Regions from separate parts of the Deinococcus grandis genome, predicted to be linked through region 1. Evidence: riboswitches for the same ligand, from Rfam matches in the RefSeq annotation. Region 1 holds a riboswitch; the other holds the start of a gene.
The links. A riboswitch is a leader RNA that binds a small molecule or an ion and turns the genes downstream of it on or off. The one in region 1 is predicted to bind cyclic di-GMP.

Region 1 (14,565 bases):
CCTCGACCAGTGGAAGGGTCAATCGTGACCCTGCCTGCCGGGTTCACCCTTCGTCTCGCCACGCCCGCGGATGCGGCGCTCATTCAGGCGCAGCGGGACGCGATGTTTGTGGACATGGGCAGCGACCCCGCGCGGCTGGCCGCCGTGCACGACGCCGGGGTGGCGTGGCACGCCCGGACCCTCGCGGCGGGTATCTATACGGGCCTGCTGATCGAGGGTGGTGGAGAGGTGATCGCCGGGGCAGGCATCCTCTGGACCGACCTGCCCCCGAACGCCGACACGACCGCCACGACCCGCGCGTACGTGCTGAACGTGTACGTGCAGCCCGCGCACCGGGGGCAGCGGCTCGCCCGCGTCCTCATGCAGGCTGCGCTCGCGGAGTGCCGCGCGCGGGGCGTGGACATCGTCACCCTGACCGCGTCGGACGCCGGGCGACCCACGTACGAGGCGCTGGGGTTCACGCCGCAGGCCGAACTGAAACTCCTGCTGACCGGAGGTACGCCGTGACGCTGCGCCCCGTGAACCCGGACGACATCCCCACCTTCCACGCCGTCATGATGGCCGCCGGAATGGACCCCCGCAGCAGCTGGACACGCACCACGCCCGCCGACCTCGAACGGTCTCTGCTCGCTCCCGGCTCCGGCGGATTCCTCGCCGTGGGCGCGGGCGAGGTCCTGGGCTGCGTCGGCTACCGCCCGGACGGCGACCGGACCCTGACCCTGAACAAGCTCGCGACCGTCCCGCAGGCCCGCCGCCTCGGCGTGGGCCGCGCCCTGGTGCGCGAGGTCGAACACGTCGCCCGCATGGGCGGCTACGGGCGCGTGCTGCTGGCCGTCAGCCAGTTCAACCTGGACGTCCTGCCCTTCTACGACCGGCTCGGGTACACCGTCACCGACGAACCCTACGCGCACGCCCACCCCGACAGCCCCGCCCCGGTGGTGCTGGTGAAGGAAGTGACACATGTCTAATTTAAGAGCGACAGAGAGTCAGGCAATTTTAGATCGTGTCAAAAGCGATTTGATCAAACTGCGCTACTCTCGCTCGCTTCCTGAACGAAAAGAGTTGGCTGCAAAGGTTTTTGCTGCTCGCCAGATGTACGTGGAGTCAGGCGGTAAAAATTGGATTGACTGGCTCAAATCGGCCGGATTCTCGCATGGGTCTGCTGTTAATTATTTTTATGCCGGACTTGCTATCCATGAGGGGTTTGATAGCGAGAGTTTTACGACTTTGACTCTTGTGGGTAGAGATTTGACTTCCGGATTGGCAAAAGAGGAAATCAAAATCGAGACTTACCAGCCCGGCTCAGCTGGTGAGGAGCAAATCGCAGATGACGGCGAAATAAACACCGTGGAGAAAAAGATGACGCAGGATAAGAAACTCTGGGGTGGGCGCTTCGCGGAGGCGACGGACGGGCTGGTCGAGCTGTTCAACGCGTCGGTGGGCTTCGATCAGCGGCTCGCGGAGCAGGATATTCGCGGTTCGCTGGCGCACGTGGCGATGCTGGGGCAGGTCGGGATTCTGACCGCCGACGAGGTCGCGCAGATCACGGACGGGTTGAACGCCGTGCTGGCGGACATCCGCGCGGGGAATTTCGAGTGGCGTCTTGACCGCGAGGACGTTCACATGAACGTGGAGGCGGCCCTGCGTGACCGGATCGGGCCGGTGGCGGGGAAGTTGCACACGGCCCGCAGCCGCAACGATCAGGTGGCGGTGGATTTCCGGCTGTTCACGAAGGAAGCCGCGCTGGACCTGGCCGAGAAGACCCGCGCCCTGCGCGCGGTGATGCTGGCGGAGGCCGGGAAGTACCTGGAATCCGAGGTGATCCTGCCGGGCTACACGCACCTTCAGGTGGCGCAGCCGATCCTGCTGAGTCACTGGTTCATGGCGTACGTGGCGATGCTGGAGCGTGACGAGGGCCGTTTCCGGGACGCCGCCGAGCGGATGGACGAGTCGCCACTGGGCAGCTCGGCGCTGGCGGGGACGCCCTGGCCGGTGGACCGGCACGCGACGGCTTCGGCCCTGGGCTTCGCGCGGCCCACCGCGAACAGCCTGGACGGGGTGGGCAGCCGGGACTTCGCGCTGGAGTTCCTGTCGGCCTGCGCGATCCTGTCGGCGCACCTGTCGCGCCTGTCGGAGGAATTGATCCTGTACTCCACGTTCGAGTTCGGCTTCATCACCCTGCCGGATTCCCACACGACGGGATCGTCGATCATGCCGCAGAAGAAGAACCCGGACGTGTCCGAACTCGCGCGCGGCAAGGCGGGCCGCGTGTTCGGGAACCTGATGGGCCTGCTGACGGTCGTGAAGGGCACGCCCCTGGCGTACAACAAGGACCTCCAGGAGGACAAGGAGGGCGTGTTCGACTCCTACGACACCCTGAGCATCGTGCTGCGCCTGTACGCCGAGATGATGCCGAAGACCGTCTGGCACGCCGACGTGACCCGCGCCGCCGCCGCGCGCGGCTACAGCACGGCCACCGACGTCGCGGACTTCCTGGCCCGCCAGGGCGTCCCGTTCCGCGAGGCGCACGAGGTCGTCGGCGGACTGGTCGGCGTCGCCAGCCGCAGCGGGCGGCAGCTGTGGGACCTCACGGATGCGGAACTGCGCGCCGCGCACCCCCTCCTGAACGCGGAGGTCGCGCAGTCCCTGACCGTCGAGGAGAGCGTCCGTGGGCGCGCCAGCTTCGGCGGGACCGCCCCGCACCGCGTCCGTGAGGCCATCGAGCAGGCCAGGACGCGCCTGAACTCCTGACTCCCGATTCCGTTCCGTCCCCCCACCCTCTGTCCCGGTCCCCCTGGAGGAACCCATGACCCTGACTGACATGCACGTGAAACTTCGTCAGGCCGCCCCGGCGGACCTGCCCATCGTCCTGGACCTCCTGACCCGCTGCGGGCTGCACACCAGCAGCGTGGACCTGGGGGCCGGTACGTACTGGATCGCGGATCTGGACGGCGTGCCCGGCGGCTGCATCGGCCTGGAGCACGGCCAGGGCGTGAGCCTGATCCGTTCGACGGCGGTGGTGCCCGAGGCGCGCGGTCAGGGCCTGGGCCGCGCGCTGGTCCGCTCGGCGCTGACGCACGCGAGCCTGCGCGGGGACCGCACGGTGTTCCTGTTCAGCTCGGAAGCCGGGGATTACTGGGCGCGTTTCGGCTTTCAGCCGTCCAGCGCGGCGGACGTGGCGGGCGCGCTGCCGGACGTGCCGCAGGTCAGGAGCGGCCTGAGCAAGGGCTGGATCGACGAGGAACTCGTGTGGCGGCTGGACCTGCCGCAGCCCGAGGTGACGCAGGGGTGAAGACTTTCAGCCTGCCCTCTGCGCGCCTGCTCCTGTGGCAGTGCTTCCACGCGGCCTTGCGCTATGCTGTCGCCACGCAACACCCGTGTCGACCTGCGGTCACCGTGACCGCCGAGCTTTCTTTCATTGAAGGAGCAGCGCATGACCGATTCCGTGCACGTTCGAATGGCGACCCCCGAAGACAAGGACACCGTGACCCGCGTGTTTCACGACGCGGGCCTGGACACCGAGGCGGCCCTCGCGGGCGGCACCACGTACTGGGTGCTGGAGCGGGGCGGGCAGCCGATCGGCGCGATCGGCCTGGAGCACGGCGATGGGGCCTCGCTGCTGCGCGGCGCGGCCGTGCTGCCCGAGGCGCGCGGTGGTGGGCTGGGGCGGCGGCTGGTCATGAGCGCCGTGGAGTACGCGCAGGGCCGCGGGGACCGCGCGATCTACATGTTCAGCCGGGGCGGCGACTGGAGCACGTTCGGCTTCACGCAGGTGCCGCTGGCGGTCGTGATGGGCGAACTGCCCGACGCGCCGCAGGTGCAGGCCTACCGGTCGCGCGGCGAGCGGCCCGGCGGCACCACCTGGATGCGCACCCTGGGCTAAGGGGTGTGGGCAGTGGGCAGTGGGGTGTGGGAAAAGGCCGACAACCCACATCCCACACCCCACAACCGCCCCGTCAGGGGCAGAAATGACGCTCTCCCTGGATTCCATCGCGGTGCCGGACATCCACCCGGAAGCGCCGCTGTCGTTCCGTAAGGCGCGGCTGTCGGATATCGACGCGATTCATGAGCTGATCGGGTACTGGGCGGCGCGCGGGCTGATGCTCGTGCGGTCCAAGGCGCTGCTCGCCGAGACGATCCGTGACTTCCATCTGGTGCTGGCCGAGCCGCACGAGGGGCGGCCCGGCGGGCTGGGCGGCGTGTGCGGCCTGCACATGCTCGCGCCGGATCTGGCCGAGGTGCGCGGGCTGGCGATCCACCCGAACATGCAGGGGCGCGGCCTGGGGAAACAACTGGTGGCGGCGTGCGAGGCGGAGGCCCGCGCGATCGACCTGCCCGCGCTGTTCGCGTGGACGTACCAGCAGGGCTTCTTCGAGAAGTGCGGCTTCACCCGCATCGAGAAGACGAACCTGCACCCGAAGGTCTGGAGTGAATGCCAGCGCTGCGCGTTCTTCGAGAACTGCAACGAGATCGCCATGTACCGGGAGCTGCGGTGACCGGACGGGCAGCCGGGACACCACCGCAGGTGAGGCACCACCCATCCGGGGGGGGAGGTAGGCTCGGGGGCGTGACTCGCTTCCTGCCCGCCCTGACCGTCTCCGCCCTCCTGACCGCCGGTGCCGCCCAGGCGCAGACCGTCCGGCCCCTGGCCGAGGGCCTGCCCGCCGGGGCGCTGCTGACCCTGGAAACGCATGGCGCCGCGCCTGCGTTCAAACGGTTCTTCGGCGCGGCGGACCGCCTGCTGAGCAGCACCGACCTGGGTGAGGACAGCGGCAGCATGCTGGGGGTGGCGCAGGCGGTGCTGGGCGACTCGCTGGGCCGCGAGGGGATCGCCGGGGTGTTCAGCGTGCAGGGGAAGAAGGGGGCCTTCGAGCCCGCGCTGCTGGCCGTGACCCGCTCGGGCGCCCTGACGGACGAGATGCTCGGCGAGCTGCTGCCCGAGAAACCCGGCGCGCGGGTGGGCCGCTACACCTTCTCCCGCGTGGACGGCGCGTTCGTGGGCACCTCGAACGGCCTGACGTACGTCTCCAGCGACAAGGCCCTCCTGATGGCGTACCTGGGCCGCCTGAGCGGCAAGGCCGCCCCGACCCTGGCGGCGTCCGCGCCGTATGCGGCGGCGCAGCGCGCGGCGGGCACGCAGGAACTCGGCGTGTACGCGAACTTCAGCGCCGCCGCGAAGGTCATCCGCTCGCAGCTGGCGCAGGTCATGCTGCCCCGCCTGCTCTCCCCGGTCGTGGACGCCCTGGACACCCTGGGCCAGTTCGCGGGTGGCCTGACCACCACGGCGGGTGGCTGGACGACCGCCAGCGCGCAGGTGGTGAATCAGGCGGGCAAGGACAGGCCGCTGGCGCGCATCCTGCTGGACACCACCGACTTCGGCGTGCAGAGGGTGATTCCCGCCAGTGCCGAGGCCGTGCAGGCGACCGCCTGCCACCCGGACACCGGCGCCTACCTGGGCCGCTGGCTGACCCGCGTGGACCTGCTCGAACCGTTCGGGTTCCTGACCGACAGCCAGCTGGCCAGTCACCTGGAGCAGGCCGGGCGCTACCTGGGGCACGAGTGCGCGCAGGTGACGCTGGCGGGCGGATTGAAGGCGGGCCTGAATCAGGAGGATCCGCTGGCCGGGCTGGCAACCATGGTGTCGTACCAGCGGGTCACGGACCGCGCGGCGGCCGACGCGCACCTGCCCGGGTACGCCCGAAGCGTGAACGACGCGCTGGACGGCCTGCGCGGCACCGTGACGTCCCTGACGAAGACCGGCATGGACACCCTGATGGACGACGCCATGGCCGACGTGGACACCCGCGCCCTGATGCTCGGCGCGGGCATGGCCGGGGCCAGCGAGGGCCTGGACGAGGTGCTGGCCGGACTGAAGATGGTGTACGCCTTCCGGGGCGACTACCTGATCACCGCCTTCAGCCAGGAGGCGCTGGACGCTGCGCTGGCCGAGGGGCCGGTGCTGGCGGACGACGCGGCGTTCCGCGCGGCAGGTCTGAGCATGCAGGGCTCGGGCGGCTGGTCGTACCAGCCCAACCCGGCGGACCTGAAGGCGCAGGACCTCGCCGGGATGCTGCCCAGGGAACTGAGCGGCGACAGGGCCCTGAGCGGCCTGTTCGCCGGGGCCATGACGGGCGCGGCGGACCTCATCAACCGATTTGACGGAACGACCTCACAGCGCTCCGTTTCGGGGAATGTCATTATCGGCAAGGCGAGCGTGCGCTACCGCTGGTGACCCCCCGGGGGACCACGGTGCCGCGTAGAGCTGAGCCATGAAACGCGTCCAGCGAGGCGCGAATGGAGGACAGCATGATCAGGAAAGAACGGGCCATCCTGGCTCTGGAAGACGGCACCGTGTACCGCGGGTACGCGTTCGGGCACCGCGGCGAGACCGTGGGCGAGGTGGTGTTCAACACCTCCATGACCGGGTACCAGGAGATCATGACCGATCCCTCGTACAACGGGCAGATCGTGACCATCACGTACACGCACGTCGGGAACTACGGCGTGGCGATCTACGACATGGAGAGCAACAAACCCTACGTGCGCGGCTTCATCAGCCGTGAGTTCAGCGGCGAGTACTCCAACCACCGCGCGCAGCAGTCCCTGGAAGCCTTCATGCAGCAGTACGGCGTGGTGAGCATCCAGGGCATCGACACGCGCGCGCTGGTGCGGCGCCTGCGCACGGGCGGCGTGGTCAAGGGCGTCATCGCGCACCGCAGCTTCACGCACCCGGAGGATCCGTACGGCGAGTTCACGCCCGCCGAGGAAGCCGTGTACGTGGGGCGCGCCCGTGACCATCAGGACATTGACGGCCACGACATGACGCGCGAGGTCACGACCGCGCTGCCCTACGCGTTCCCCACCCTGCGGCACGGCAAGCGCGTGGTCCTGATGGACTTCGGGATCAAGCACACCATCATCGAGCGGCTGGCCGAGGTCGGCATCGAGCCGATCGTGGTGCCCGCCCACACCACCCCCGCGCAGATCATGGCGCTGCAACCGCACGGCCTGTTCCTGAGCAACGGCCCCGGCGACCCGGCCCCGCTGGAGTACGCGCACAAGACCGCCTGGGAACTCATGGGACTGCTGCCCACCTTCGGCATCTGCCTCGGGCACCAGATCCTGGGCCTCGCGGCAGGTGGGAAGACCTTCAAGATGAAGTTCGGCCACCGCGGCGGCAACCAGCCCGTGAAGAACCTGCTGACCGGCAACGTGGAGATCACCAGCCAGAACCACGGGTACGCGGTGGACATCGACTCGATCCCCAACGGGGCGTTCGTGCCCACCCACATCAACCTGAACGACGGCACCCTGGAGGGCATGGCGCACAGCCGCTACCCGGTGTTTTCCGTGCAGTACCACCCGGAAGCCAGCCCCGGCCCGCACGACAGCCGCTACCTGTTCGACCGCTTCATTGAGGAGATCGACGCCTTCGATGGGGGCAACGGTACCCCCATTGTGAAAGCCAGCGCCGGACGTCTGGGGGTTTGACAATCCCCCGCTGGGACAACATGATGGACGGGATGCGCAGGTGAGAAATTTCATATTGTTCGCGCGGTCAGTGACAAGCGTGTGAACACGGTGAAGTGAGACCAGCATCCTCGGGGACGGTCCCCGGGCCAGCAGCTGTTCCGGAGCAATGAATCATCTGGCGCATACGGGCGCCTCAGCCAGATGAGGAGCGAGTGGCGCGACCGACAGAACGGTGGGAGTGATCCCCCCAGCTGTCGGTCACTTTTTTTGCCCCCGGAGGTCCCCCGGAGTGAAGCGTCTGATTCCGCCCCTGTTCCTCGCCCTCACGCTGGCCCAGGCCCAGCAGGCCACGCCCCCGGCCGCGCCGACCGCGCCGCAGAACGTCACCTTCACCCTCACGCAGGATCTCGTCAAACGCAGCGCGGACAGCAGCGGCAAGGTCACCGAGACCATCATCGCCGCGCCCAGGACCGTCCTGCCCGGCGACATCCTGCGCGAGGAAGTCACGCTGCGCAACGTCTCCGGCCGCCGCCTGGGCCAGCTGAACGTCACCGTTCCCGTCCCGCGCGGCACCGAGTTCAGCGTGCTCACCACCCCCGCCGGGGAACGCTGGACGGTCACGTACTCCACCGACAGCGGCAAGACCTTCAGCGCCCAGCCCAGACGGACCGTCACCACCACCGAGAACGGCCGGCAGGTCACGCGTCAGGTCCCCATCCCGACCAGCAGCTACACCACCGTCCGCTGGACCGTCACCAGCCTCACCCCGGACGAGACGCTGAAGTTCAGCTTCCGCGTGAAAGTCAAGTAACACCCCTGCCCCCCACCCGGAGGATGCCCATGAAGAAACACTGGACCCTGACCGCCCTGATCGCCCTCACCGCCGGAGCCGCGCACGCCGCGACGGAGGCGGGAACGGTCATCACCAACACCGCCGAGATCGTCTTCACCCCCGAAGGCAGCACGACCCCCACCCCCGTCGAGTCAAACAAGGTCACGACCACCGTGCTGCCGGTGCCCAGCTTCACGATCGTGAAGAACGACGGCAGCGCCGACGTCACTACCCCCGACTACAGCAAGCCCGGCCAGACCGCCACCGCCCGCCCCGGTGACACCGTGGTCTTCCCCTACACCCTGACGAACACCGGGAACGTCCCCAACGAGTCCTACGTCCTGACCAACACCCCCGACCCGACCGCCGCTGTGAAGACCCCCGGCAGCGTGACGTACTACCCCGCCAGTGCCGACACCAACAATGACGGCACCCTGAGCCCGGCCGAGATCGCCGCCGCCACGCCCATCACCACCATCACCGGCGTGAAACCGGACCAGTCCGTCAAGTTCTTCCAGGTGTACACGGTGCCCACCACCGCCACCAACGCCGACAAGTACGGCGCCGACCCCAGCGGCACCCGCCAGGACAACCCGGCCTTCAACAACGACCCCAGCGTCCCGCGCGACGCCAACAACTCCAACGTCACGACCGTGGACCGCAAGGACGCCACCCTCATCGGGCCGAAGGCCGACCCGGACGGCAACGGCAATCCCGTCACCGCCCCCTACGCCAGCCCCGAGGGCGTGCTGATCACCCCCAGCGCCAGCGACACGCAGACCGCGCATGCCACCACCAGCACCACCACGATCACCTTCACGAACACCGTCCAGAACACCGGCAACCGCGCCGACGTGTTCGACATCACCACCGCGCCGGCGGGCTTCCCCACCGGGACGATCGTGACGCTGCTCAAGCCTGACGGGACCCCCCTGACCGACACCGACGGGGACGGCGTGCCCGACGTGGGCAGCCTGGCCCCCGGCGCGACCGCCGACATTCTGGTCAAGGTGACCTTCCCCGCGGGCAGTGCCCCCACGGCGCCCGGCACGCTGCCCACCGTGACGGTCACGAGCACCAGCAGCAACGACCCCAGCAAGAAGGACGACACGAAGGACATCGTGAACCTGCCCGGCCTGTCCTTCGGGAACCCCACCCCCACCCCCGGCGGCGACCCCACCATCCCCGGCACGCCCGAGGCGGGCCAGCCCGGCAGCCCCACCAGCCCGATCCTGCCGCCCAGCACCTGCACGGCGGGCAGCCCGGCCATCCGCTCCACGGTCGCCCTGGAGATCGCCAACCTGGGCAGCGCACCCGACACCTTCGACGTGAGCGGCGTTGCGGCCATCAAACTGACCGACGGCACCACCCAGAACGTCGCCGTGCAGTACTTCAGGGACACCAACGGCAACAGGGCCCTGGACACGGGTGAGCTCGCCCTGACCGACACCAACGGCAACGGCATTCCCGACACCGGCGCGCTGGCCCCCGGCGCAGAGCTGAAACTGATCGCCGCCGTGGACGTGCCCTGCGCCGCCGCCGCGCAGACCATCACCCTGAACCAGACCGCCAAGTCCCCCACGACCGGCGTGACTGTGCCCGACACGAACGACACCATCCTGGTCGGCAAGACCCCGGTCGCCGCGCCCAGCAAGACCGTCGACAAGGCTGAAGCCAAGCCCGGCGAGCAGCTGACGTACACCATCATCGGGAAGAACACCAGCAACGCCAACGTCACGAAGGCGTTCATCAAGGACACCCTGCCCGCCAACACCAGCTTCAGCACCACGCGTCCTGCCCCTGCACTCCAGGACAGCGTCGAGGCCTTCAGCACCGCAGCGGGCACCATCCTGTACTCCACCAACGGCACCACCTGGAGTGCAGCCAAGATCACGACCCTGGCCACCGGCGGCACCGTGTATGCCGGGGTGGACACCAACGGCAACGGCACCATCGATACCGGCGACATTCTGGCCCCTGGGGAGAGCATCACGCTCATCTTCAAGGTCACGGTTAACTGACCGTCCCCGGCGCGCCCGCCCCGATTGCGCGGGCGCGCCCCACCGGGCAGGGGAGACCCCCGGCCACACCTTTTTTCCTCCCCTGTCCCGCCCACAACAGCAGAAACCACCTTCACCGATCCCCCTCATTCCGGGAGGCCCCGTGCGAACCCCCTCACTTCCCTCCGCAGCACTGAAGCTGCTGGCCCGCCTGACCCTGGCGCTGCCTCCGGCGCTGCTCGGCGCGGCCCACGCCGCCGGTACCCCCGCCGGTACCGTCATCCAGAACACGGCGACCCTGGAATTCACGCCGCCCGGCGAGCCGCCCGTGCGCGTGCCCACCCCGCCGGTCACGACGACCGTGCAGGCGGTGTGCTCGGTCAGCGCCCTGCCGAACGGCACGGTCGCGCAGCCCGGGCAGAGCGCGGCGCTGCTGCCCGGCGAGCGCACCACCTTCCGGTACGTGGTCACGAACACCGGCAACGCCGCGAACACCCTGAACCTCGGCGTGCGGCCCGACGTGGCGTCGCAGTTCACGCCCGGCGACCTGAGCGTGCACCGCGACGCGAACGGCAACGGCCAGATCGACCCGGACGAGGCGGCCCTGACCAGCCTGAACCTGGCCGCCGACGCGGGCGCCACGCTGCTCGTGCGCGCGACCACGCAGGCCAGCGACCGCGGCGCGGCCTACCCCAACCTGCTCGTCCGCTGCGGCAGCAACGTGCGCGGCCTGGACGGCGAGACCGACGAGGACAACGTCGCGCGCCTGACCGTGGGCGACCCGCCCGCCCTGACGCTGGAGAAGACCTTCACGCCCGCCACGCTGCGCCCCGGCGACGAGACGACCGTCACCCTGACCGCCCGCAACGCGGGCAACGGCCCGTCGCGCGCCGTGACCGTCACGGACATCCTGAACACCCCAGAACTGCAGGACTTCGTGTTCGTGAGCGGCAGCGTCCGCCTGAGCGGCAGCGCCGCCCCGGCCGCCACGGCCGAGTACAGCGCCGACGGGCAGGCGTGGCAGGCCACCGAGACCAGCCCCGTCGCGGGCATCCGTGCCCGCGTGGACAGCCTCGCGCCCGGCGCGACCCTCACCCTGACCTTCCGCCTGCGCAGCCCCGAGGCCACCGGCACGCGCCGCAACGTCGCGCAGCTGCGCAGCGGGGACATCAGCGTGGACGCCCCCGCCGACGTCACCCTGCGCTACCAGCCGCTGATCGCGCTGGGCCCCCTCGGCAACCCCCAGGCGCTGCCCGGCGGCGAACTCAGCAGCGACGACCTGCAGCGCAAGGCCAACGCGCTGCTGAACACCGAGGTCTGCTTCCCGCACACCGCGCAGAACCTCGGGGACCGCACCGACACCCTCACGGTCAGCGGCCGCGTCGAGACCGGCGAGGGCACCCTCCGCTTCACGGAACGCGACGGGACGCCCATCACCGAACCTTTCCGCACGGACCTCGCGCCGCAGGGCACGAAGGACTTCAATGCCTGCTACGTGCCCACCCGGGCGAACGTCAGCTCCGCCGCCGAGGCCTTCCGAGCCGTCCTGACCGCCACGAGCAGCCGCGGCGCCGCCGACAACCTGACCGTGGACGTCCTGACCACCGTCGCGCCCCTGACCCTGAACCCCGTCAAGAGCGGCGACGTCAGCGGACTGGTGGAACCGGGGCAGCTGCTCACGTACCACCTGCGACTCACGAACACCCAGAGCTTCCCCCTGACCGACGTCGTCGTGCGCGACTCGCTGCGCAACCTGCTGGTGTTCGACGCCAGCGGCACCCTGATCCGCACCGACCTGCTGGACTTCGTCAGCGCCGACCAGGGCGGCACCCTGGAGGGCGAGACGGTCGTGTGGCGCCTGACCCGCCTGGACCCCGGGCAGAGCTTCGACCTGACCCTGCAGGTCCGCGTGCCGCAGGGCACCCCGGACGGCGCGCGCGCCGTGAACGTCTTCACGGTGAGCAGCGGCGAACTGCCCGACCCCGTCCCCAGCAACCCGGTCGTGAACGGCGTGTTCCGCAGCGGCAACCTGACCCTGGTCAAGACCAGCAGCCCCGCCGTGGTCGCCTACGGGCAGACCATCACGTACACCTTCACCGTCACGAACCGCAGCGCGACCGGCGTCCTGGACGCCATCAAGGTGCAGGACACCCTGCCCACCGGCCTGACCTACGTGGAGGGCAGCAGCCTCCTGAACGGCACCGAGATCACCCCGGTCGTCACGGGCCGCACGTACGTCTGGGAGATCCCCGGCCTGGCGCCCGGCGCGAGCGCCGTGATCACCTTCGACGCGGTCGTCACGCCCGACGCCGGCACGCAGATCCGCAACAGCGCCATCGCCACCGCCGTCAGCAACAACGGCGAGACCCAGACGCCGCCCAGCAGCGCCGTGAACACCATTGACCCGCTGATCTTCGGGCGCAACACCGCCGATCTGGTCGGGTACGTGTTCCAGGACGTGAACCGCAACGGCATCTACGACCGCGCCGTGGACCGCCCGGTCCTGAACGCCCGCGTGATCCTTGCCGGTGGCCGCGCCGCGCTGACCGACGCGCAGGGCCGCTACCACTTCCGGAACCTCATGGAGGGCGAGGCGGCGCTGCGACTCGATCCGAACAGCGTCGCGCACGCGCCCCTGAGCGTCCCGCAGGACGCCGGACGGCCCGGCAGCCGCCTGATCTACGTGCGGAACCTGACCAGCGCCGACTTCCCGCTGGCGCCCGACGCCGGGGACATCGCGGTCGTGCGCGACACCACCTTGCGCGTGACGAGCACCCTGCCGCTGCAGACGCCGCAGACCCTGACTGTCCGCAAGCAGGTGTTCGAGCAGGAGCCCGGCGTGTACCTCGTGCAGCTGACCCTGGGCGCCAGCACCGACCTGAGCGGCGTGGAACTGAACGACCCCCTGCCCCAGGGCGCCGAACTGCTCGACGGACAGCACGCCCTGACCTTCACCACCCTCCCCGGCGGCGAGCGCGTCCTGACCTACCGCTTCCGCTGGGCTGGGGATCTCAAGGGCGCCGTGACCGACCCGGCCGCCCGCTGGAGGTACTGAGTGAAACGCGCCATCACCACCCTGACCGCGGCCCTGCTGGGAACGGCCGCCGCGCAGGACATCGCCACCTCGCTTCCCCTGACCTCGGTCGGCGACCGGCTCATGTGGACGGTCGGCGATCAGGACCTGCGACTGGTCGTGGGCCTCAGTTCGCGTGTGCAGCTGGACGTGTACGGCGCGCAGTTCGACCCGGCCGACTACCGCACGCCCGACCAGTACGGCGACGAGAACTACGACCCCGCCCCCAAACTCCCGGTCGGCAGCACCTTCACGCTGCTCGGCGCGGACGGGCAGGTCATCCGGCAGCAGGAATTCGGGCAGGGCGCGCAGGACTGGCAGACCTTCCTGAACAGCGACCTGAAAGCCGGGACGTACACCCTGCGCGTGCGCACCCAGGGCAACGGCAAGAACACCTTCGCGCTGCGCCTGACGTCCGTCAGCGCCGCCGTCGAGGCCGATCACCTGAACGTCACGGTGCGCAGCAACGACTGGGTGCCCGCCCTGAACGTGTACAACCCCGGCGGGCCCATGAGCATCCGCATGTACGACGGGGACGGCCCGGGCGAACTGCAGGGCGAAGTCCGCGACGCGCAGGGCAACGCCTACCCCGTCAAGGTCAGCGGACAGCTGCAGTGGGACGAGATCAAGGTCCCCGAGGACCAGGGCAACTACACCCTGTACCTGCGCCAGCCGCCCAAGACCTTCCAGTGGTCGAACTCGGTGGGGTTCGAACTCAGCACCGGCCCGATCCAGATCGTCACGGCCGACACCACCGGCAAGCTGGACATCCGGGCCGAACTGGTCCTCCCGGACGAGACGCTGCCTACCCAGGCGACCGTCACGGTGGGTGAACAGACCTACGCGGTCAATGGGCAGGCCGGGCCCTTCACGCTGCCCGCCCGCGAGTACCCCGTACAGGCCGAGCCGGTCAAGGGAGCCGAGGTCAGCGTCAACGCGCCCGCCGCGACCGTCACGAAGGGCCAGACCGCGCGCGTGGCCGTGCAGGTCAAACCCAGTCTGAACCTGAGCTTCACCGCCGACAAAGCCGAGGTCTGCGTGGGCGACGTGGTGACCTTCACCGCGCGCGCCACCACCGACTTCGAGCGGCAGACCCTGCCCGCCAGCCTGCGCGTGGCGCTCCCCGCCGGATTCGAGGCGCAGGGCGACACCAGCGTCACCGCCCGCGTGGACGCCGCCAACCCCGG
Region 2 (14,565 bases), 1.6 Mb from region 1:
GGGAACGCGCAGGGCGGGAACCTGGGGTACACGCTGGTGTTCGGGATCGCGGCGGCGTTCTTCCTGCTGGGCGTGATCCTGGTGCGGAACGTGCCGGACACGCGGAAAGCTGCGGCCTGACCGGGAACAGCAGCGGCCCCCACCCTCTGCGGAAGGTGGGGGCCGTTGTTTGCCGGGTTCAGCCGACGTCGGTGATGATCGGGGAGCGGAAATTCCGGTCGTCGGTGTACACCCAGCGGCGGCGGCTGAGCAGCGCGACGATCAGACTGATCAGCGCGACGACGCCCATGCGGCCCATGAAGGTCCAGTACTGCCCCTCGAACGCGCCGAACATCGCGTGGCGCAGCGCGTTGATGACGTCCGTGACGGGGATGACGTTGTGCAGCGTCTGGAAGAACGGGTTGCTGAGTTCCACCGGGTAGCTGCCGCCGCTCGCGGCGAGCTGCACGATCAGCAGCACCAGGGCCAGGATGCGCCCGGCGGGGCCGATCAGGAGGTTCAGGGCCAGGATGACCAGCAGGAACGTCACGCTGCCCGCCAGGGTGGTCAGGATGACCTGTCCGGGGGTAGCGAACTGCACGCCCATCAGGCGCACGCCGATCACGACGATGATCGCCTGCCCCAGCACGATCAGCAGCGGCTGCGTGAGCTTGCGGGCCACGCGGGCGGCCTGCCGGGTCTGGCGGCCACTTTCAGGCAGCAGCAGGTACGGGAAGATGAAGGTGGTCATGGTGGCGCCCACCCACAGGGCCAGCGCGATGAAGTACGGCGCGAAGGCGTTGCCGTTGTTGGGGACGTCCGCGAAGTTGGTGGTGCGGACCTGCACACTCTCGGCGAGGCCGGTGGGGTCGCCGCCCAGTTGCTCGATGCTGGCGGGGACCTTGTCGTGCAGTTCGTTCAGCCCGTCGGTGAGTTTCTGCGCGCCGTCCAGCAGGTCCCCGGTGCCGTTCTTGAGGGTGCGGGTGCCGCTTTCGAGGCTGCTGGCGCCGTCGGCGAGCTGGCGGGCGCTGCTGGCGAGGGTCTTGCCGCCACTGTTCAGGCTGTTGAGGTCCTTCTGAGCGGGGAGTTTCGTGGTGATCTGCCCCAGCGCGCCCTTGATCTTCTCGTTGCCGTCCGCGAGTTTGTTCACGCCCGCCTGGAAGTCTTTCGCCCCACTCGCGAGGGTCTGGGCACCTTGCGCGGCCTTGCGGGTGTTGTCCGCGAGGCTCCTGGCGCCGCTCTGAAGGCTCTGCGCGCCGCTCTGGACCTGCTTGCTGCCCTGCGCGAGCTGCTGCGCGCCGGTCACGGCCTTCTGCGCCCCGGCCTGGGCGCTGGCGGCGCCCTGCGCGAGTTTCTGCGCGCCGCTCTGCACCTGCGCGGCGCCGTCCTGCAGGCTCTTGCTGCCGCTGGTCAGGCCCGACTGTAACTTGTCGGCACCCGCCTGAAGCTGGTTCGCGCCGGTCTGGAGGTCTCCCAGGCCGCTGACGAGGCCCGGCAGCTGCGTGGCGAGCTGCTGCGCGCCGCTGCTGGCGGTCTGCGCAGCCGTCTGCGCCTGCCCCAGGCCGCCCGCGAGTTGCGTGGCGCCGCTCTGGAGGTTGGTCGCGCCGGTGGCGGCGGGCGTGCCTTTCAGGGCGGTGCTCAGCTGCCCGGCGCCGCCCGCGAGGGTCTGCGCGCCGGTCTGCAGCTGCCCGAGGCTGCTGCTCAGTTTCGGCAGTCCGGCGGCGAGTTGCCCGGCGCCGTCGGCGGCCTTCTGCGCTCCGCCTTTTGCTTGACCGAGGCCCGCGCCGAGCTTCTGGGCTCCGGCCTGGAGTTGCACGGCGCCGTCCACGGCGGGTTTCAGACCGCTGGCGACGCCGCTGCGCAGCTGGGCGGCCCCGCCGCTGAGCTGCTGTGCTCCCTTGTTCAGGTCGCCCAGGCCACCGGCCAGTTGCGGCAGTTGCGTGGCGAGCTGGGCGTTGCCGCCCGCGACCTGGGTGGCCCCGGCGTTCAGTTTCGCGGCGCCCGCGGCGAGCTGGTCGCCCCCGGCGGCGAGTTTGGTCAGGCCGCCGCTCAGGCTGGTCGCTCCGGCGGTGAGTTTCGCGGCGCCGTCGCGCAGGGGTTGCAGTTGCTGCCTGCCGGGGGCGGCCTGTTCCAGCTGGCGCAGGCCGCTGCCCAGCTGGGTGACGCCGCCGGTCAGGCGGGTGACGCCGCCGCTGAGGGTCCCGGCGCCGTCGGCCAGTTTGTCGGCGCCGCCTGCGAGTTTGCCCGCGCCGGTCTGGAGGTCGCCCGCACCATTGTTCAGTTTTCGGGTGCCGTCGGTGAGCGTCTGGGCGCCGTCGGCGAGTGTGCGGGTGGCGTCGCGGATGTCCGCGAAGCCGTCCTGCACGTCTTTCAGGCTGGTCTGCACGACGTCCCAGCGGTTCTCGCCGAGTGTGGCGTTCAGGTTGGTGGCGATGGTGTCGGCCACGCGGTCGGCGACGGTGCTGGCGTAGTAGTTCAGGCCCGGCGCGCGGTACAGCTGGAGCAGGCCGTGCTGGGCGCTGCTGCCCGCCACGGCCTTCTGGCTGAAGTCGGCGGGGATGGTCAGGGCGAAGTAGACCTCGCCGTCGCGGACGGCCTGCTGGGCGGCGGCCACGCTGGGGTAGCTGCGGAAGTTCACCGGGGGGTCGTCCCGGAGTTCCTTGACGAGGTCCTGGCCGACGTTGATCTTCTCGCCGCGGGAGACGGTGCCCCGGTCGAGGTTCACGAGGGCGGCGGGCAGCTGGTTCAGGTTCCCGGCGGGATCCCAGACGCTCATGAGGTACACGGCGACGTAGGTGATGGGGATGAACAGGAAGGCCGCGGCGGCGGCCCACATGATCGGGTAGCGCCACAGGCCGCGTTCGGCCGGGGTGAGGGCGCGGTAGCTGTCGTGCAGGGAGGGGCGGGGGGGTGGGGGCTGGGTCATGGGCACCTCGGTGAGAATTCCGGCTTCTGACGTTCCGTCAACTGGTTGTAGTGTGCGCCGCAATCTACACTCTGTCAAGTGACAAATTGTCAGCAACCTGCTAGACTGGGGGCATGAGTGCCCCCGCCTCCCCCACGCCCCGGCGACGCCTGCCCTCCGCCGACCGGCGCCAGCAGATCCTGGGCGGCAGCGAGCGCCTGTTCACCACCCAGGGGTTCGAGGCGGTCAGCATGGGCGACATCGCCGCGCACCTGAACATCTCCCGCCCCACCGTGTACGCCTACTTCACCTCGACCGCCGACATCCTGGGCGAACTGCTCGACCTGCGCCTGACCGAATTCGAGGAGCGGCTGGCGCCCCTGCTGCGCGACCTGAACGCCCAGCCCCGCCCGTTCGCCACGATCCTCTCGCAGCTCATCGAGGAGCGGCCACTGCTGACCCTTCTCCAGAGCGGCAGCGGCCCGGCCTTCACCGAACGCCGACTGGCGGTCTTCCACGACCTCGAAACGCGACTCCAGCATCACGTCACCCCCCCGGGAGGCCGCGGTCGCACCCCGTACCTGCTGACCTGCCTGACCCTGCTGCTGCAGGCGACCGCCACGCACGCCATCACCGCGAACCTCGGCCCGGCGCAGGTCGCGGCGCTCGCCGACACCCTGGACCGCTTCGTGCAGGCCGGACTTCAGGGTACGGCGCCCGGGCAAACATGAAGACCGAGCGTGAAGAAGTGCTCTACCCGGGTGTGACACTCCTGTGAGTCCCGGCGGCGTACCATGACGTCACCAGCGCACAAGTGAATACGCGGGCCGAGTGAAGTCCGCAGCGCGAGAGGCCGGACTCAGCAGAGCGCGGCCTCTCTTCCCGTGGTCCCGCCGCGCGGCCCACCGGCTTCCCGCCCGCGCGCTTCTGTCGCCGGGCTCGCCGTCGCGGACGAGGCGCAGCCTCTATCCTGGGCGCATGACGACCAGCATGCATGGCCGCCGCGTCCTGATCACCGGGGCGACCGGCGGGATCGGCCTGATCACCGCCCGCGAACTCGTGACGCGCGGCGCGCACGTGACCATCGTGGGCCGCAACCCGGACAAGACCGCGCAGGTCGCCCGCGACATCGGCGCGCAGGCGACGCTGCTCGCGGACCTGAGCGAACTGGCCCAGGTCCGCCGGGCCGCGCAGGAGTTCACGGCGCGCGGGGAAGGCCTGGACGTCCTGATCAACAACGCCGGGGCGTTCTTCACCACGCGGCAGGAGACCCGCGAGGGCACCGAGCAGACCTGGGCGCTGAACCACCTCTCGCCGTTCCTGCTGACCCGCGAGCTGCTGCCGCTGCTGCGCGCCGGAAACGCCCCCAGGGTCGTGACGGTCGCGTCCGCCGCGCACATCACGGGCCGCGTCCGCCTGGACGACCCGGAATTCCGCCGGGGCTACGGCGGGTGGGCGGCGTACGCGCAGAGCAAGCTGGCGAACATCCTGTTCGCGCGGGAACTCGCGCGGCGCGAGCCGGGCATCCAGAGCAACAGCCTGCACCCCGGCATGGTCGCCACGGGCTTCGCGCACAACAACGGCGGGTGGGTCAGCCGCGCGTACCGCCTCGTGGACCGCTTCGCGATCACGCCCGAGCAGGGCGCGCAGACGACCATCCACCTCGCGGCGGACCCGGTGAACGTGACCGGCCGGTACTTCAGCGACTCGCGCGAGACCACGCCCGCCCCGCAGGCGCAGGACGACGGGACGGCCCTGCGCCTGTGGGAGCTGAGCGAGGCGACGGTGAACGCGCACCTGAACTGATCCGCAGCCCGTCTTTTTGCACCGGGTTCAGTTTTGCGGGGGCCGCGCCTCCGACCCCACTACGCTGAACACCTGATGACCACACTAGCCTTCCTTGGCCTGGGCGCCATGGGCGACCCGATGGCCGCGCACCTCGCCACGCACGCCCGCGCGCACGGGCACCGCGCCCTGGTCTGGAACCGCACCGCCGCGAAAGCCGGGGCGCACGCCGCCGCGCACGGCACGCACCCCGCCACGCTGGCGGAAGCCGCCACGGCCGACGTGATCTTCACGTGCCTGCCCACCAGCGCCGAGGTGGACGAGGTCATGAACCAGATGCGCCCCCACCTGCGCCCCGGCGCGACCTGGGTGGACTGCACCAGCGGCCACCCGGACGCCGCCACCCGGCAGGCCGCCGAACTGGCCGCGCAGGGCGTCACGTTCCTGGACGCCCCGGTCAGCGGCGGCACGGCCGGCGCGCGGCAGGGCCGCCTGACCGTCATGGTCGGCGGGGACGCCGCCGCGCTGGACGCCGCGCGGCCCCACCTGGCCTTCGCGGGCAAGGTCGTGCACGTCGGCGGGACCGGCTCGGGCTTCGCCGTGAAGGCCGTGAACAACGCCCTGCTGGGCGTGACCCTCTGGGCGACCGGCGAGGGCCTGGCCGTGCTGGGGCGCGCCGGGGTGAACCTGGGCGCCGCGCTGGACGTCATCAACGCCAGCAGCGGCCGCAGCAACGCCAGCGAGAACCTCATCCCGCAGCGCGTCCTGACCCGCGAATTCCCCGCCACGTTCGCGCTGGGCCTGCTCGCCAAGGACGCCGGGATCGCCGTGGACCTCACACAGGGCGTGCAGGGCAGCGCCCCGGTCATCGCGCAGGTCGCCGCACTCCTGCGCGCCGCGCAGCACGCCGTCGGCCCCGCCGAGGACCACACCGCCGCCCTGAAACTGATCGAGGCGATGAACGCCCAGGAGATCCGATGACCACCACCCCCCGCTTCGGCGTCGTCACCGACGGCGGCCTCGACGTCTACCCCACCCTGCATGGCGAGGTGCCGGTCGCGCCGTTCGCCGTGAACTTCGGCAGCACCACCTACCGCATGACCGAGATCACCCGCGAGGACCTGTACCGGCAGCTCCAGACCAACCCCACCCACCCCACCAGCGCCCAGCCCACCCCGCAGGACTGGATGACCGCCATGCAGGCCCCCGGCACGCCCGAGGTGCTGGCCGTGACCACCAGCGCCGCCCTGAGCGGCAGCCACAACTCCGCCGATCAGGCCCGGCAGCTCCTGGAGGGTGGGCCGCAGGTGACGCTGCACGACAGCGGCACGCTGAGCGCCGCCCTGGCCTTCCAGGTCCACGCCGCCGTCACCGCCGCGCAGCGCGGCCTGAGCGTCGCCGAGGCCCGCGAGTGGCTGCGCGCCGTACACGCCGAGACGGAACTGTACTTCACCATCGAGACGCTGGAGTACCTGCGCCGCGGCGGCCGGATAGGGCGCGTGCAGGCGGCCGTGGGCGGCCTGCTGAACCTCAAACCCGTCGTGACCGTGGACAAGGCCGCCGGGACGTACACGAACGCCGCGCGGGCCCGTTCGTACCGCGGCGCGATCCAGGCGCTGACCGAACAGGTCACCCGCCGCTTCGGCGAGGGCACCCCGCTGCGCGTGGGCCTGCTGTTCGGCGATCACCCCGAGGACGCCGACACGGCCCTGACGCAGCTCGCGGCGCGCCACCCCATCGTGTGGTCCGACCGGACCGGCGTGAACCCGGTCCTGAGTGTCCACGTCGGCCCGCGCGCCCTGGGCCTGGCCGCCGCGCCCGGCGCGTGGCCCTGGGACCGCTGACCGCCCGGCGTCGAGGACGCGGGGCAGCGCCCGCCGGGAATCGAGTCCTGGCGGGCGCTGCCCCGCGCTGCGAAACAGGATGACCGTGACCTGCTTCCGACACGAGTGAGTCCCGTTCTCCCCTCTCCCTGCATGGGACTCGCATTTGTGTGGGTCGCGACGGCAGGGTGAGGGGTCCCCCCGCGTCATCCGGCCGCGCCGGTGCGCGTTCAGGCGTGGCAGACCTGGACGGTGAACACGGTGGGTTCCAGTGCCGGGCCGCTGCGCACCCGGGCGTCCGGGCCTGGGGCCTGCGGGCCGCTCCAGACGTTCAGGGTGGCGTCCACGCACGCGGCCCCGGCGTGGTCGGCCAGGGGACTGCGGGGCGTCACGAGGACCGGGGTGCTGCCGGGGTCCAGGGCGGCCGTCTGGCGCGGGTTGCTGCGGGTGACCTCGCTGCCGCGCCCGTCCAGCAGGCGCAGCGTGCCGGTGGCGACGGCCGGGCCGGGCAGGGTGGACTGGAAGGTCGCGCGGGCCTGGACCTCCGCCCCGTCACGCACGAGCTGCACGGTGACCGTGACCTGCCCGGCGATCTCGCCGCCGGGTGTGCGGGCGTCGCGGGTGACGGTGCGGGTGGCCAGCACGCTCCCGGGGGCGGGGGCAGCGGCGGCCGGGCCACTGGACGCCGTCTGATTTGACGGTGCCGGACTGGGCGTGGCGGACCCGGCGGTGGCCAGCACGCTCAGGGCGACGGCGGCCAGTCCGGCGCAGAGCAGCGCGGTCCGGCGGGCGGGCCGTGGGCGGTCCGGGCCGCTCATCAGTCGCCCGCCTGCGGCAGGGGCTCGCGGGTGGGGGCGGCGCCGGGCAGGCGCAGGCCCACGCGGGGCAGTTTGTTCCACTGGACGTTCCGGCGGCGCAGGAACGTCACGCAGGTCATGACGACGACCAGAGACACGAAGGGCCGCAGGAATAGCCGCTGGGTGGGGGTGATCAGCAGGGGCCGCAGGGACTGGCGGCCCAGCAGCAGGGCGGCGGCGGCCACGGCGACGTCCGCGCCGACGTTCAGCAGCAGGGGCAGCAGCGCGTCGTTCATGTGCTGCGTCAGCAGGGCCAGCGCGGCGAGGTCGAAGATGGGTCCTGCGCCACCCAGGGTCAGGCCGTAGACGAGCACGTACGGCAGCGTCAGCCAGCCCAGGCGGCCGCCCCTGGGGTTCATGATCAGGTGGCGGTACTTGCCCATGACCTGGAAGGTGCCGTACATCCAGCGCATCCGCTGGCGCCACAGGCTGCGTAGATCCACGGGCGGTTCGGTGTAGCTCAGGGCGCCGGGTTCGAAGCGCACCTCGTAGCCTTCGGCGGCGATGGCGACGGTCAGGTCCATGTCCTCGGTGATGGTGTCGTGGCTGTAGCGCAGGCGGCGGATCAGGTCGCTGCGGAACGCCCCGGCGGCGCCGGGCACGACACTGACGGCGCCGAGCATGTCCTGCGCGCGTTTTTCCATCTGCTGGCCGACGCTGTACTCCAGGTTCTGCATCTGCGTCAGGGACGTGACCGGCCCGGCGACGCGCACGTCCCCGGCGACCGCGCCCACGCGTGGGTCGTGGAAGTGCCGGGCCAGGGCGGCCAGCGTGCCGGGGGCCAGTGCGGAGTCGGCGTCCACGCTGACCGCGACCGGGTAGGTCAGGTGGTCCGCGGCGAGGTTCAGGGCGCTGGCCTTGCCGCCGTTGGGTTTGCGCAGCACCGTGACGCGCGGGTCGGTGCGGGCGAAGTCCTCGGCGATGGCGGCGGTGGCGTCGGTCGAGCCGTCGTCCACGACGAGCACCTGCAATGCCGGGCCCTGCTGGGCGAGCACGGAGCGCAGGGTGTCGGCGATGCCGACCTCCTCGTTGTACGCGGCGATCATGACGCTCACGCCGGGCAGCGGGGCGCCCTGGGCGCGGGCGCGTCGGCGGGCGGCGGTGCGGGCGTGCGCGAAGGCCAGCGTGACCGTCAGGACGGCCTTGAGGAGCAGCAGGGTGACGATGATCAGCAGCACCCAGCCCAGCAGTGTGGACGGCAAAGCGACAGGAATAGACATGGTGAGGCCTCCCTCGGGGCGGTCTCACCACTGGCTCCACTCGTCTCATGAGGTGACCGATTCGAAGACGAGTATCGTTGCCTCCCGGCATTGTGTGGGGTGGGTCGGGGTCCGGGGACCCTCGGCCATACCCTACGCACCACACGTTAATCGCCCGTTACTGACGGGCCATGAACATCACCTTTGGGGCACGCTGGGCCAGCGTTAAGCGGACCTACAGGCAGAGGGGGCCCGGACGGGGGCATCGGTGCAGCCCGTCCAGAACGCTGCCATCATGCGCGGTGCATGCCTGCCGTCACCCCAACCGCCTGCCGTCCGGCCAGACGCACACCGTTCCGCCCACGCGCCCTTCATGAGTGGATTCTGATCGCGGCCCTGACCGGCCTGCCGTCCGCGCACGCCGCGCCCCTCCCCTCCTGCGGGGTGTTCGGGCTGACGGTGGACAGCCCCGCCGTGCTGGACACCCTGGAACGCAAACTGGGGTGCCGCTTCGGCGCGGTCCGCTGGTTCCAGGACTGGAACACACCGTTCAACCAGGCCTACGCCCGCACCCTGAGTGCTCAGGGCCGCGAACTGGAACTGTCCTGGCAGCCCCGCGTGCGCGCCGCGTCCGGCGTGCGGGGCGTGCCGTACCGCGACATTGCCGCCGGACGGCACGACGCGTACCTGCGGCAGTTCGCGCGCGACATCCGGCGGGGCGGCGTGACGGTCCGCTTGACCTTCGCCCCGGAGATGAACGGCAACTGGGGCGCGTACCAGCTGACCCGCAGCAACACCCCCGCGGATTTCGTGCGGGCGTGGCGGCGGATCGTGAACGTGTTCCGCGCCGAGAAGGCCCCGGTGCGCTGGGTGTGGACACCGAACATCCTGTACCCCGACATGCCCAGCTCGTACCGGGCGCTGTACCCGGGCGGCGAGTGGGTGCACGAGGTCGGCCTGGACGGCTACAACTGGGGCACCACCAACCCCTGGAACCGCTGGCTGAGTTTCCGCGACACCTTCGCCGCGTCGTACCGGCAGCTGAAGCTCGTGGCGGGCGACAAACCCGTGCAGCTGGGCGAACTGGCCAGCGTGGAGCAGGGCGGCAGCAAGGCCGCGTGGATCCGGGACATGTGCGCGGCCCTGCCGGGCTTCGGGCAGATCCGCCGGGCGTTCTGGTTCCACCTGAAAGACGGCCGCGTGGACTGGCGCATCACGACCAGCGAGGCGTCCCTGGACGCGTTCCGCCGCTGCGTCTGCACGCGCCGCTGAAGAGCCCCGCACCAACCCGGCGGCGTACCCCCGGATGGGTGGAATGCCGTCCTGTCCAGCCAGGAGCGGCATTCATGTAAGAGGTTTGAAGGAGACTTCAGGAGACACTCACAGCGCAGTCGAGCATCCCGATGCTCAGGGCAAACCCGCCGCGAGGCGGGGACGCAAAGCCACGGAACCCACAGGGTCAGCCGGGCCACCAGAGGGAGACGCCACATGACCATCCACCGAACCGCCGCCGCCGCCCTGCTGGGCCTGTGGCTCACCGCGTGCAACGACCTGTCCACCCCGCAGGCCACCGGAACCACCCTGCGCCCCGCCGCCGCCACCTGGACCGAGACCTTCGACACGCTGGACAGCGCCCGCTGGATCCGCTCCAGCTGGCCCGGCTTCTGGCAGGCGCCCGGACTGACCGGCGGGTTCGACCCGGCGCTCGCCAGCGTGAAGGGCGGCCACCTGCTGCTCACCCTGAACGTGCAGGCCTGCGCGACCGGCCTGTGCGCCCGCGCCGCCGAGATCCAGAGCGCACAGACCTTCGGCTTCGGGCGGTACACCTACCGCTTCCGCGCCGCCAGCACCAGCGCCAACCCCTCCCGCAGCGGCAAGGTCCAGAGCGGGAACATCAGCGGCGCGTTCAGCTTCGTGAACGAGAGCGCCACCGAGATCGACCTGGAAATCGAAGGCAACCGCCCCAGAACCCTGAACGCGGCCGTGTGGAACACCGTGAACAACAAGAGTTACAGCGTGCTGCCCACCGGCGTCACCTTCGGGCAGAGCTTCCAGACCCTGACGTACGAGTGGCGCCCCGACCGCGTCACGTACTTCCTGAACGGCACGAAAGTCTGGGAGACCACGCAGAACGTCCCGCAGCAGGCCGCACACATCATGCTGAACGTGTGGCCCACCGACAGCGCCGCGTGGGGCGGCACCGCCACGACCGGCACCGTGCACATGCTGGTGGACGAAATCAGCTTCGAGGCGTTCTAATACGGGATTGAATTGACTTGCTTGCACCGTGATCGCGTTCCGTTGTCCCCTCTCCCCCTGTGGGAGAGGGAGGGAGGCGCGAAGCGACGGAAGGGTGAGGGGGCCACCGGGCGACTCCGAATGATGTGGAATCACTTGAATCCGGTATGACCTGCCCGCGCCAGGAGGGGTCCAGTGAGCGAACCGATCTGACTGGTGCCACATGCGGCATGCATGTTCGACCCCGATCTGACCTGTGGCTGCCCGGAGGCCTCGCCAGCGCCCTCCTATCCAGTCGGGTCAGGCCGGGAAGGGCAGCGTGCCGGCCGCCGCGAGGTTCCCGCCGAGCCAGCGCAGCGCGGCGCGGCGTGCTTCGGCCTGGAAGCCGTAGGTGAGCAGTGCGGGGGCGTTCACGTCCAGCGCGGCGTAGGGGTTGTACAGCGCGAGGTGCAGGTCCGGGCGGACCCCTCGCAGCGCGGCGTGCCGGTGGCGGGAGGTGGTGGCGAGGATCACCGGGAGGCCGTGGGCGCGCAGGGCGGCCCAGTCGAGTTCGGCCGGGTCGTCGAAGGCGTGCAGGTGCACGTCGTATACGCCGCGCAGGTCGTCGGCGAGGGTCTGGGCGTCCACGCTGGCCTCGCTGACGTTCTCGCGGGGAACTTTCGCCTGCGCGACCAGCAGGACGCGTGAACCGGAGGGCGGGGCGACCGGGTCGCGGTACGCGCTCAGGCCGCGCGCCCAGGCGCCCTCCAGCAGCGCCGCGTCCGCCTGCGGGTCCAGGGTGTCGTCGGCCTGCGCGGGGTAGCGGGCGGCCAGGGTCTCCAGTCGGCGCACGCTGGCCTGCATCTGCGCGGCGTCCAGCGTGCCGCGGTCGAGGGCGGCCTGGATGGCGTCCAGGGTCGCCTCCTGCGCCTCGCGGCGGCCGAGGGCCATGACCAGGTCCGCGCCTGCCAGGAGGGCCATCACCCCGGCCTCGCCGCGCCCGTAGTGGTCGTCAATGGCCTTCATGCCCATGGAGTCCGTGACGATCACCCCGTCATAGGCCCACGCCTCGCGCAGCAGGCCGGTCAGGACCGCGCGGGACAGCGTGGCGGGCCGCGCGGGGTCCAGCGCCGGGTAGATGATGTGCGCGGTCATCATGGCGGGCGTGACGGGCAGCAGGTCGCGGAACGGGGCGAACTCCCCGGCCTCCAGGTCGTTCCTGGGTTTGTCCACGCGGGGCAGCGCGAGGTGGCTGTCCAGGCTGGTGTCCCCGTGTCCGGGGAAGTGCTTCACGCACGCGGCGACGCCGGCCCGGTCGTGCCCTGCCAGTGCGGCGCGGCCCATGCGGGTGACCAGCTCCACGTTGGCGCCGAAGGCCCGCTCGCCGATCACGGGGTTGGCGGGGTTCACGTTCACGTCCAGCACGGGCGCGAAGTTCCAGTTGATGCCCACGCGCCGCAGCTGCCGCGCCAGGGCGGCATTCACGTCCGCCGTCAGCACCTCGTCGCCCGCGGCGCCCAGACTCATGGCAGCTGGCGCGAACGGCCAGAAGGTGGGGCGCAGGATCGCGCCGCCCTCGTGGTCCAGGGCGATCAGGGCGTGCTCGCCCATCACGGCGCGCAGGTCCGCGCACAGGGCCGCCAGTTGCGCCTCGGACTCCACGTTCTTGCGGAACAGGCACACGCTGCGGATGCCGTGACGGCGCAGGTACGCGGCGGTGTCGTCGTCCAGGGTGGGGCCGGGGATGTCCACCATCACCAGCGCGCCGCCGGACAGGGGGCCGTTCGGGGTTGGGCTCACGCCGCCCAGCCTACGCCAGCGCCTGCCCGGACGCGCGCGGAGGTGGCGCGCACCAGTTCGCCGCGCCGGTCCGCTACCCTGGGCGGCGTGAATGACGTGCTATCGCGCCTGCGGGGCGCCCTGATCGTGAGTGTGCAGGCGGACGACGGCAGCCCCATGCGGGACACGGGCATCATCGCGGCCATGAGCCGCGCGGCGCTGCTGGGCGGCGCCCGGGGTCTGCGGCTGCGCAGTCCGGAGGACATCCGGGCGGTGCGGGCCCTGACGGACGTGCCGCTGATCGGGCTGACGAAGCAGGCGCAGCCGGGCTCGCCGGTGTACATCACCGCGACGCCGCAGGAGGTGCGCGCGGTGGCCCAGGCGGGGGCAGACGTCGTGGCCTTCGACGGCACGGACCTGCCCCGCCCCTTCCCGGTGGCGGACCTGCTCGCCGAGGCGCACGCCTGCGGGGCGCTGGCAATGGCGGACGTGAGCACGCTGGCGGAGGCGCAGGCGGCGTACGCGGCAGGCGCGGACATCGTGGGCACCACCATGAGCGGGTACACACCCCACAGCCCGCAGCAGACCGGGCCGGACTTCACGCTGATGCGCGCCCTGTCCGGGGCGGGGCTACCGTTCATCGCGGAGGGACGACTGAACACGCCGGAACTGGCCGCGCAGGCGCTGGCGACCGGCGCGCACGCGGTGGTGGTGGGCAGCGCGATCACCCGCCCGGATCACGTGACGCGCTGGTTCGCGCAGGCACTCGGGGTGGCGGGCGACCGGTCAAGCTGACGACCCGGTGATACGGGTTCCGTTTGTTTCGTTGACAACCCGGGACAGCACCGGGTTGTCAACTCCACGCCCGGAACCCGTTTCGCTCCCACTCGCTCCGCTCGGATTGAACGGCTTTACAAGCCATTCAATCGGAGTCCGTATGAGAGGGGCACGCTCAGGTTCTCAGACGGGCCGGGCGGAAAACCGCTACATTCGGCGCACATCCTTCTCAAGTTCCCCCGCCGGAGTCCACCCAGCGCCGCCCGGCGCGCCGCACCCCAGGAGTTCAAGCATGAAATACCGCGCCCTCACCACCCTGATCACCGCCGCGATGCTCGGCGGGGCCGCCCACGCGCAGAAGACCCAGCTGGAATTCTGGACGATCAGCCTCGCGCCGCTGTTCAACGACGAGATGAACCGCCTGGTCGCGCAGTTCGAGAAGGAAAACCCCACCGTGGAACTCAAGTGGGTGGACGTGCCCGCCACCGCCATGGAGCAGAAACTGCTCGCGTCCGTGGCCGCAGGTCGCCCGCCGGCCGCCGTGAACCTCAGCAGCGACATGACCGTGAAACTGGTCCAGCAGGGCGCCATCGAGCAGCTCGACCTGAGCGCCGCGCAGAAGAAACTGTACTTCGCCAGCCCCCTGAACACCTTCACGTACGACGGGAAGGTCATGGGCGTGCCGTGGTACTGGTCGCCGAAGGTCGTGGCGTACAACACCGAGATCTTCCGCAAGGCCGGCCTGGACCCTGCCAACCCGCCCCGCACCATCCAGACGCTGATCGCCGCCGCGAAACAGATCAAGGACAAGACCGGCATGTACGGCTTCATGCCGAACATCAACGGGATCAACATGCTGTACATGTTCCAGGAGGCGGGGCTGCCCATCCTGGACAAGAGCGGCAGCAAGGCCGTGTTCAACAGCGCCGAGCACGTCAAGCTGCTGCAGACGTACGTGGACCTGTACAAGAAGGGCTACATCCCCGAGGACACCATGCGCCGCGGGTTCACGGCCGCCACCGAGCTGTACTCGGCCGGGAAGCTGGGCATGCTGATCACGGGTCCGCAGTTCATCCTGCGCGTGCAGAACGACAACAAGGCGATCTTCGATCAGACGCGCGTGGCGCCGTACCCGATCAACATCGCCGGGAACGTCATCCACACCGGCCTGATGGGCTTCATGGTGCCCAAGGGCGTGCGTGACAAGGCGCTGGCGCAGAAGCTCGCGCTGTTCCTGACGAACG

Region 2: it holds a riboswitch for cyclic di-GMP, as region 1 does, so the genes downstream of both, DEIGR_RS07780 (glycoside hydrolase family 16 protein) here and DEIGR_RS15090 (hypothetical protein) in region 1, are expected to answer to the same signal.

What each region holds. Positions count from the first base shown of each region.
Region 1 covers NZ_BCMS01000001.1:3,148,519-3,163,083, reverse strand. The annotation lists gene DEIGR_RS15130 (GNAT family N-acetyltransferase) at 25-507, shown strand; gene DEIGR_RS15125 (GNAT family N-acetyltransferase) at 504-968, shown strand; gene argH (argininosuccinate lyase) at 1,360-2,751, shown strand; gene DEIGR_RS15115 (GNAT family N-acetyltransferase) at 2,807-3,292, shown strand; gene DEIGR_RS15110 (GNAT family N-acetyltransferase) at 3,434-3,883, shown strand; gene DEIGR_RS15105 (N-acetyltransferase) at 3,969-4,496, shown strand; gene DEIGR_RS15100 (hypothetical protein) at 4,568-6,232, shown strand; gene carA (glutamine-hydrolyzing carbamoyl-phosphate synthase small subunit) at 6,307-7,491, shown strand; cyclic di-GMP riboswitch class II at 7,624-7,709, shown strand; gene DEIGR_RS15090 (hypothetical protein) at 7,763-8,284, shown strand; gene DEIGR_RS15085 (DUF11 domain-containing protein) at 8,314-10,326, shown strand; gene DEIGR_RS15080 (DUF11 domain-containing protein) at 10,469-13,360, shown strand; gene DEIGR_RS15075 (COG1361 family protein) at 13,361-14,565, shown strand, end outside.
Region 2 covers NZ_BCMS01000001.1:1,570,912-1,585,476, reverse strand. The annotation lists gene DEIGR_RS07825 (MFS transporter) at 1-120, shown strand, start outside; gene DEIGR_RS07820 (YhgE/Pip domain-containing protein) at 179-2,905, opposite strand; gene DEIGR_RS07815 (TetR/AcrR family transcriptional regulator) at 3,019-3,615, shown strand; gene DEIGR_RS07810 (SDR family oxidoreductase) at 3,863-4,690, shown strand; gene DEIGR_RS07805 (NAD(P)-dependent oxidoreductase) at 4,766-5,650, shown strand; gene DEIGR_RS07800 (DegV family protein) at 5,647-6,513, shown strand; gene DEIGR_RS07795 (hypothetical protein) at 6,723-7,310, opposite strand; gene DEIGR_RS07790 (glycosyltransferase) at 7,310-8,569, opposite strand; cyclic di-GMP riboswitch class II at 8,577-8,663, opposite strand; gene DEIGR_RS07785 (glycoside hydrolase family 26 protein) at 8,855-9,820, shown strand; cyclic di-GMP riboswitch class I at 9,950-10,024, shown strand; gene DEIGR_RS07780 (glycoside hydrolase family 16 protein) at 10,037-10,807, shown strand; gene DEIGR_RS07775 (glycoside hydrolase family 3 N-terminal domain-containing protein) at 11,087-12,565, opposite strand; gene DEIGR_RS07770 (N-acetylmannosamine-6-phosphate 2-epimerase) at 12,653-13,339, shown strand; gene DEIGR_RS07765 (ABC transporter substrate-binding protein) at 13,614-14,565, shown strand, end outside.